DNA from 2 places in the Gallicola sp. Sow4_E12 genome. Region 2 is predicted to be linked to the other one. Evidence: riboswitches for the same ligand, from Rfam matches in the RefSeq annotation. Region 2 holds a riboswitch; the other holds the start of a gene.

Region 1 (4,429 bases), on a different contig from region 2:
TCCGGAATTCAAATACCGAGCCAGTTTTTTACGATTTTACCGTATATTGTATCGATAGTGGTTCTCCTATTATCTATCGGCAAGTCAAGAGATCCAAAAGCTCTTGCACAGCCATTTATTCGAGATGAAAGATAGCATAGCAAGTATGAATGAATTTTGTAGAATATAAGATATAATTATGTTATATCTTAAGGAGGTTTTACAAAATGAGTTATTTAAAAATAGGTCAATTGAGCAAATTGTTTAAAATAAATAAGCAAACGCTTCAATATTATGACAAGATCAAATTGCTTCGTCCTGATGATAAAGATAAAAAGACGGGATATAGACAATATAGTTCTAGTCAAATTTATGAGCTTGCAACGATTCGATATCTTAAAAAGATAGGCTATTCTTTAGACGATATATCTGATTATGTAAAATTTAAGGATCCAGATAAGACATTAGAAAGCTTAGAACAGCATTCAGAAATACTGTTAAAACAAAGCGAAGAGCTGCTTAAGATAAGAAAAGCGATTGAACGAAAAATTAATTTTACCCGAGAAAAGTTAATTTATTTAAATACAGATATTACCGCAGTTAATATCTTTCCTAATCGATTCTATCTGCCGATAGAAGAAGATTTACTCTATAGAAGCGACTCCTTTTACTTTTTTCCAACGATCGCGTTTTATGAAAATGAATTTAAATCCTTCGGAGCATATATAGGTGATAGGCTAGAAGATATCAGAAGGGATAGTGATTATAATACTCATGATGGTGAGCTGAAAGTTATCCCTAAAGGTAAATATTTATATGGTTATCATGTTGGGCCTTATGAAAATATAATGGAAACAACAGAGAATATGAGACAAAAGTATGAAGATTTATATTTAGATGATAAATCTGTAAACTTCAATATTATTGACCAATTTATTGAGACCCAAAAAGAAAAATACATAACAGAAATTCAGATAAAAGTGTTAGAAGATTAAGTATAAAGGAAAGTTTTTAAAATGAAATAGGAAAAGGAAAGTGAATAATAATTCGCTTTCTTTTTTTGTAATAAGAAACCCTTTCACTTTAAATTTTCATATAGGAAAATTCTTCTTTTGATAAACGTTACGCAACATTATGCATCTTGCTATTACTACAGTGATATTATAATATAATGTCAAGTTATTAACAGATGGAAAGCATTAGATTTAAGAGCTTTAATTAGGGAAAAATCAAAGATAATTTAAAGGGTATATTATAGGAGAGAATATGATAATCGATTTTCATATGCATGAGCGTACATTTTCTTCAGACAGCAAGATGAATTTGAAAGAAATGGTGCGGGAAGCGAAGAGAGTGGGTTTAGACGGGATCTGTATTACAGATCATGACAAGTACGGATTAGCGGATTATGCAAGAAAGATTTCTGCTCAGGAGGATTTTCCTATCTTTGTCGGAGTAGAGTATTTATCTATCGAGGGAGATATTTTAGCTTTTGGGATAGACGAATTGCCGAAACCGCATCTGGAAGCACAGGATTTTATCGACTGGGTAAATGTCAGGGGCGGTGTTTGTATAGCGGCTCATCCTTTTAGAGGAAACTCTAGAGGGTTGGGAGAAGATCTTTTAAGAGTGAGAGGTCTTGCCGGCATAGAAGTTTTAAACGGAAGTTCTACAGAAGAAGAGAATAAAAAAGCTTACGAGTATTGCAAGATGCTGGATCTTCAGCCTATCGGAGCCAGCGATTGCCATAATTTAATTGCCTTGGGACGCTATGCCACAAAAGTACCTTCCGATTGCAAAACGGTAACAGACCTTGTAGAGGCTTTAAAGAATGAAAGATGCGAGCCGATGGTATTGTCCGGATATACCAGTTATGATTTTGATGAAAAAAATAAGGACCAAGAGAAGTTTAATATCCAGATAGAAGAAAGACCTTTTATTCGGATGTAGAGGGGTAGACTCTGATTGTTTGAATCATAGGCAAAAACCTTAAGAATCTAGGCGAAATACTTGTCGATACAAAGAAAATATTTTTTTATAGTTCATATGAAAAATATTCAGTTTTGATTTGCATTTCTATAAGACTAAGAGTACAATTATACTAATCGCTGGGAGAGCAGAAGCTGAGATGCGCTATATGCGCGGATCCTTTGAACTTGACACGGGTAATGCCGTCGAAAGGAAGCAAAAAAGATGCCTTTTTTTGCACTCCTCGGGGTGCTTTTTTATTTGCTCGGCGAAAAAAGGAGGAATTTTAAATGAATAAAAATTTGAGAAAACAGTTGTGGATGGCCTTTTTGATTGCGCTGGGTTTTGTGTTGTCACCGATACTTCGAGTACCTGGGATGGCTCCGATGCAGCACTTTATTAATGTAATTGCAGCGGTTACTGTAGGGCCTGCGGGAGCTTTTGTTGTGGCGCTTCTTATTAATATTATGCGGATGATGTTTTTAGCCATTAGCCCTGTGGCGATAACAGGATCGGTATTCGGAGCGGCACTATCTGGAATCTTTTTTGTGAAGATTAAAAAGCCGTGGGGAGCTGCCGTAGGGGAGTGGATCGGAACAGGAATCATCGGTTCGTTATTGTCCTATCCTGTGATGGCTCTTATTATGGGAGTTCCAGAGATCGGGTGGCTTACATATGTACCAGGTTTTCTAGCGGGCACTTTATCCGGAGGACTTTTAGGTCTTTTCTTTGTACATATTATGGCGAAGAAAGAATTTTTTAAACAGATGATGGAAGAGGTGTTAAAGTGATCGAGTTATTAAGGAAGAAAGAGCCTCTAGCCCATCTTTTAGTCCATGATATGGTGAAAGCTGTTTCTGCCAATAGTACGCTTGTACTCGGAGCAAGTCCTCTTTGTGCGGATAATCCGGATGAAGTGGAAGAGATGACGGGAAGATCGGATCTTGTCTATGGAAATTTAGGAAGCAATACAAGGGATCGCTTAAAGTCTATAAAGATCGCTGCAGAAGATGCAATGAAACGAGGTATTCCTTTTCTATTAGATGTTTCAGGTACAGCAGCCTCTGCACATAGGCGTTCCTATGTGTATGATTTGGCGAAGGAAGGAAAAATTACGATCCTTAAAGGAAATGCTTCTGAAATTATTGCTTTATATAAGGATGAGAATACTGCCCGGGGAGTTGACTCGGAGACGGAATCAAAAGAAGCGGTGGAAGCAGGGATTCATTTAACTGAAAAAACAGCTGAAATTGTATGCATCACTGGAAAAACAGACTATATTACAGACGGAAAAAGAGTGACTGTTTTAAAGGGCGGAAGTTCAGATATGCCTAAGGTTACAGGAACAGGCTGTATCGGATCTCTTTTGACAGGGCTATTTTCCACAGTAGAGCTTTATGAAGGAGCTGTATATGGCATGGGAGTCAATGCAGTTTGCGGAGAAAAGGCCCTTCGAAGCTTACGAGAAAAAGGCCTAGGAATTGGATTTTATTATGCTGCCTTTATAAGCGCTTTAGAAGAATTAAAAGAAGAGGATTTGGCTGATTTAGAGAGGGAGGAGTTTAATGTATAAAACAAGGGAGAAGGGTGTTTATCTAATAACGGACAGCAGAGGACTTTCGGAGAAAGAGTTTTACGAAAGAATAGAGACGGCCTGCAGAGAAGGAATCGCTTTATTGCAGCTTCGGGAAAAGGATAGTTCTACAGCAGAGCTTTTAGAAAGAGGAAGGAAGATCAAAGAAATAGCAGGGCATTACGGCACTCCTTTTGTAATCGACGATCGTGTAGATATTGCTTTGGCAGTAGGCGCCGACGGGGTTCATGTAGGGGCAGACGATATGCCTGTTGCCATCGCCCGCAGACTGTTAGGTCCGGGAAAAATCGTTGGTGCTACAGCAAAAACAGTAGAAGCGGCGAAAAAGGCAGAAAGAGATGGTGCTGATTATGTAGGCGTAGGAGCGATATATGATACTACAACTCATGCAAATCCTGTTCGAACCTCTGTAGAGACACTTGCAGAGATTAAAAAAGCTGTAGATATCGATGTATTTGCCATCGGAGGGCTTAGGGCGGAAAATTTGGATATCTTAAAAGGAAGCGGTGTGGATGGAGTTTGTGTCGTGAGATATCTTATGCAGTCGGAAGATGTGGAAGGAGATTTAAAGAGATTAAAGGAAGCGGTTGAGAAGATATAGAGATAAGGAAAATGTGTAGTGTGAGAGAGGGGCCGATCGTTTCTAGCCAATCACAGAAGGACGCCGTCATTGGGAAACGAGTGGCGTGAGCTAGACCTAACTTGATTTTTGTTTTTTGAAAACTTAGTAGGTCTGGTGCAACTCGTTCTCCAAATGTGTTTTTTCATTTGGTTAAGAACGATCTGCTGACCTGCTGTCAAATCAAAATGCCTGATTTGAGCTAGGGCTTCAGAGAGTGAAGTTGTGGAAGAAACATAGAACTTGTTTCTTTTTAAAGGAAAGCGGAA
Region 2 (4,429 bases):
TTTATTTTATCGATTATATTCATATTTGCACCTCGAATGTTCACTTTTTATTATTCCCATAGTTCTGAAGTATACCCTTTTGCTCCTTTACTGTCAATACAGTTAATTTCAATTATACTATATTTTCCTAATAAATCATTCTATTCATTTATCGTATATTTCAGCAATTAAGAAAAACTACGATTATCTTAAACCGCAGTTTTTCTAATATTTTCTATTTCTTCTACTTACAGAGCTTTCATCTCTTCCATCTCTTTCATCTCTTCCGCTGCTTCCAAGGGTGCAAATTTGTTTCCCAGAATACAGATCCCTGCAGATACAAAGATCGGGATCAGAAATGCGATGAATAATTTATTTTGGATAAAGAAAGGAACTCCCGATGCCACTCCCAGCACAGCTCCCAAAACTGCTGTGTTTTCTCTTAGCTTCGGACTGTATAAACCGAAGAACAGCGGAATAAATACACCTGCACAAACTAAATCCGCTACTAGGAAAAGTGTTAAAACGCTATATCCTCTCGATGCAATAAAGACAGAAATTATAATCAGTATAACTGTCATCCATCTTGCCTTCTGCAAAGAAAGCATAGATTTATTTTCTTTCTTTCTTTTAATGGCAAAGGTTGCAACCATTGCATTCAGCAAAGTATCCACAGTACTCATAACAAGAACTAAAGCTAGAATAAACGCAGCGATAATCAGTCCTGTCGGAAACAATTCATAGACAAGAGCAAACAAAGCCACGGAAGGATTATCACCTATCCCCATCCCCGCTGAGGCGATACCGATAAATCCTGTAATGAACATTATTGGAAGAACAACCAGTATACAAGCAATCAGAGATTTTTTGATCGCAGCATCATTCTTTCCAGAATAAATTCTTTGCCAGTACCCTTGATGGAATAGATTCGCAGCAAACACCCCGATACAAAGGGTTAAACCATATTCGATGCCGCCTATATTTCCAATATCAAGCAGATCGGGACGGTTCACCTGAGTTTGTCTGATAATTTCTCCCATACCTCCGCTATAATACAACACGCCAGCAGCTACAGTTAATGTTAACACAATGATCAAGACCATCTGAATTGCATCTGTAAACATAGAAGCCTTGAGCCCGCCATAAGTTGTGTAGATCATTGTCGCTGCTCCTACTAACAATGCAGTATATACTAAAGGAACTTCTGCCATTTGAAAAGCCACTTGAGCTATCGCTGTCAGCTCCGCTATTAAATGTACCAGCATATAAAATATAGATAAAAGAATGGTTAAAACGTACATTTTAGATCCGTATCTTTTCAGTGCATAATCGCTTATGGTACTACCCTCCGGAAGATAGGCTCTTACTTTAGGACTTAAGATGGAAAAAGCAAAGTAAAGACTTGCTGCCCCAAAAGCATAACCTATAATAGTAGCAATTCCGCCGATAGCTCCTGCTTCTGGAGGAGTGAATAATATAAACACCCCTATAAAAGATGCTAAAAATGTAGCAGTCAATCTTTGGGAACCTGTACTTCCTCTCGCTGTTAAATAATCATCGATGTTCTCAATTTTCCCTTTGCTGTAAACAATACCAATAAACGTAAAAATAATTACTGTAATAAGTATTAAAGAAATCACAACTGTAGATGAAATCATAATACCGCCTCCTTTTATTTTTTGCAGCTTTATAAAATCAAATACACTCAAGACATATCAAGAAAATCATTTTATCCCAAATAAAAAAACACAAATCCTGATCTAGAATTTGTGTTTTACAAGCATATAGTAAATTATAAACAAGTCGTTCACTTTCCTACGCTGGTATTATCCAGATCAGGTTAAAGGATTAAAAGATATCAGGATCTTTCTCTCAGCTGGCCTCTCCAGCACTCCTAGTGAGTATTCGATTTTCAATTTCACGAACATAGTATTATTCCGATAAAACCGCTGCTGCTTTCTATCTGAAAATTATACTACTAATCAACTGTAACATAATAAAAATAGATATTCAAGTGCCTTTAAAACATCTGCACATTTATTAGAAATCTGACCTGCCAAATTTTGCCTGTATAAAAAGGTTTATAAAAATCCCAATCCCTGCAAAAATAATATAACTGGTCTTCTTGTTCAAAAACTGAAGATAAGGAAACAATAATATCAAAAACTCTAAAGACCATCTGAGATTTCCACTTAATGGATATGCTGCCTTTGGAGAAAAAAAGATTCTCCATAGCAGAGCAAATACTGCAGCCGCTGCCACAGACAAAGAAATCTTATGCCACATCTGCTCTAGAATAATATAAGCCCATCTTACAACCAATAAAACTGAAAATATCTCTATAATAAAAGCTGCTATATCATTTATTATTAGCATTTTACGACCTCTGCTTTCTACAAGATTCCACTATGCTGTATTTTTTGGATCTACGTTTTCATTTTATCCAAAACTTTTCCGATATCACCGTAAAATAAGGATAGATTGTTTCTTGATTCCTTCTGGGATAGCTGACGTTTCAAAATATATCGATGAGTAACTTCCTATACCATACTATAGTTCACTAAGCACCCATATATAAACAGAGATTTCTCTTTCTTCTCCATCTGTCGACATTTCATGAAATTGCGTTTTGTGTATATAAAAAGCTGTTTCTGTCTGAATTTTTTTCTCCTCCTGCTAGATCAGGAGAAGGATTCATGGGGATTATAAAACGAAAAGAACTGTATAATGCTGCAATAAACAGCATGATCAGCGTTGAAGCTTTTTTCCATTTTTGAACAAATCTTTTGAACATAAAAAACACAAAGAGTCCCAAACTAATAATTAACGTCTATATCCAGACATTCGTATCTATATCCTTTCTTTTTATATTCGAATTTTCTTGTCTATAATATTTACCCTCCCATTTCACGGGATAACCGCTGACTCTAATTATCTTTTAAACTATCACGCCCTTAAGGATCTAAAGATGTTTAAATCTACACCATAAAACCATTGACCGATCCAGTCTATTGTAGTATGCTCTATATAAACCAAAATGGTTTATGGAGGTATGATATGTACGAAAAGTTTTTAGCCCTTGATGAGAATAAAAGAGACATTATTTTAAGAGCAGCACTGCAGGAATTTGGGAAATATGGATATAAAAAAACATCTGTAGAACAAATCGCAGAGTCGGCCGGCATCTCAAAATCTATGGTTTTTCATTATTTCGGCAGTAAATTAAGCCTTTTTGAATTCTTAGCATCTTTTACAGCGGATTTTGGAATTGGGATTTCAGAAAAATTCTTGGAAAATATAGAGGATTTAGATTATATCGGCCAGTATGAACGTGCCGCTAAAATAAAACTTAAAGCTTATAGAGATAATAAAGAGGCTTTTGATTTTATCGGGATGCTTTATTTAAATCCAGAAAATACACTTATTTCTACTAGGATTAAGGAAGAATTTGATAAGAATATAGAATATAGAAATAAGATATTAGAAATTCTATCCAGTTCAAAAAACGACAACTTTTTCAGAACGGATTTAAATATTGATTCTTCAAAAAAATATATTAACTGGATCATAGACGGTTATTCTGCCGAACTGACTCAACGGTTAATTGGTGAAAGCATAAGCCATAAGAATTTCGATGAAGACTGGAAAGATTTCGACAAAATGATACTAGATTTAAAAAGACTTTTTTATAAGGAGAAATATCAATGAGCGTAATTTCTTTAAAAGATGTTAGTAAAAACTTCGGAAAAACAGAAGCTCTAAAGGGAGTTTACCTTGAACTTCAAAAAGGAGAGATCCTTGGGTTTATAGGGCCTAATGGTGCTGGAAAAACAACAACTATACGAATTATCCTCGGAATCTTAAAAGGCGCAGGAGATTCAAAGGTTTTTGGACTCGACCCTTGGAAAGATGCTATAGAAATTCATAAAAATCTTTCCTATGTACCCGGGGATGTAAATCTTTGGCCGAATCTTACGGGAGGCGAAGTGATCGATTTATTCTTGAAATTAAAAAAACAGAAAAATTCCAACTATAAAGAAGAGCTTATCGAAAAATTCGATTTTGATCCTCGGAAAAAATGCAGAACTTATTCAAAAGGAAATCGGCAAAAAGTCGCCTTGATCTCTGCTTTAGCTGCTGATGTCGATTTGTATATCTTTGACGAACCTACATCCGGACTGGATCCTTTGATGGAAAGTATATTTCAAGAAGAAGTTCATCGAATAAAAAGGGAAGGAAAAAGTATTCTTCTTTCTTCTCATATATTATCTGAAGTAGAAAAACTCTGCGGCTCTATCAGTATTATAAAAGACGGAACCATTATCGAATCCGGTCCTTTAGCAGAATTGAGGCATTTAACGATGTCTAAAATAAAGGTAAGAACTAGAAAACCCTTGTCTGATTTCGAATCGAATCATGCAGTTCACGATTTTCATATAAACGAAGGTTT

What was found. A riboswitch is a leader RNA that binds a small molecule or an ion and turns the genes downstream of it on or off. The one in region 2 is predicted to bind thiamine pyrophosphate.
Region 1: it holds a riboswitch for thiamine pyrophosphate, as region 2 does, so the genes downstream of both, thiW (energy coupling factor transporter S component ThiW) here and ACTQ46_RS01895 (sodium:solute symporter family transporter) in region 2, are expected to answer to the same signal.

What each region holds. Positions count from the first base shown of each region.
Region 1 is NZ_JBQKLI010000015.1:16,395-20,823, forward strand. Features, by position in the region: gene ACTQ46_RS08520 (ABC transporter permease) at 1-135, shown strand, start outside; gene ACTQ46_RS08525 (MerR family transcriptional regulator) at 207-974, shown strand; gene ACTQ46_RS08530 (PHP-associated domain-containing protein) at 1,246-1,929, shown strand; TPP riboswitch at 2,080-2,179, shown strand; gene thiW (energy coupling factor transporter S component ThiW) at 2,238-2,738, shown strand; gene ACTQ46_RS08540 (hydroxyethylthiazole kinase) at 2,735-3,520, shown strand; gene thiE (thiamine phosphate synthase) at 3,513-4,142, shown strand.
Region 2 is NZ_JBQKLI010000002.1:144,546-148,974, forward strand. Features, by position in the region: gene nadA (quinolinate synthase NadA) at 1-23, opposite strand, end outside; gene ACTQ46_RS01895 (sodium:solute symporter family transporter) at 228-1,637, opposite strand; TPP riboswitch at 1,775-1,885, opposite strand; gene ACTQ46_RS01900 (DUF2568 domain-containing protein) at 2,020-2,355, opposite strand; gene ACTQ46_RS01905 (TetR/AcrR family transcriptional regulator) at 3,037-3,687, shown strand; gene ACTQ46_RS01910 (ATP-binding cassette domain-containing protein) at 3,684-4,429, shown strand, end outside.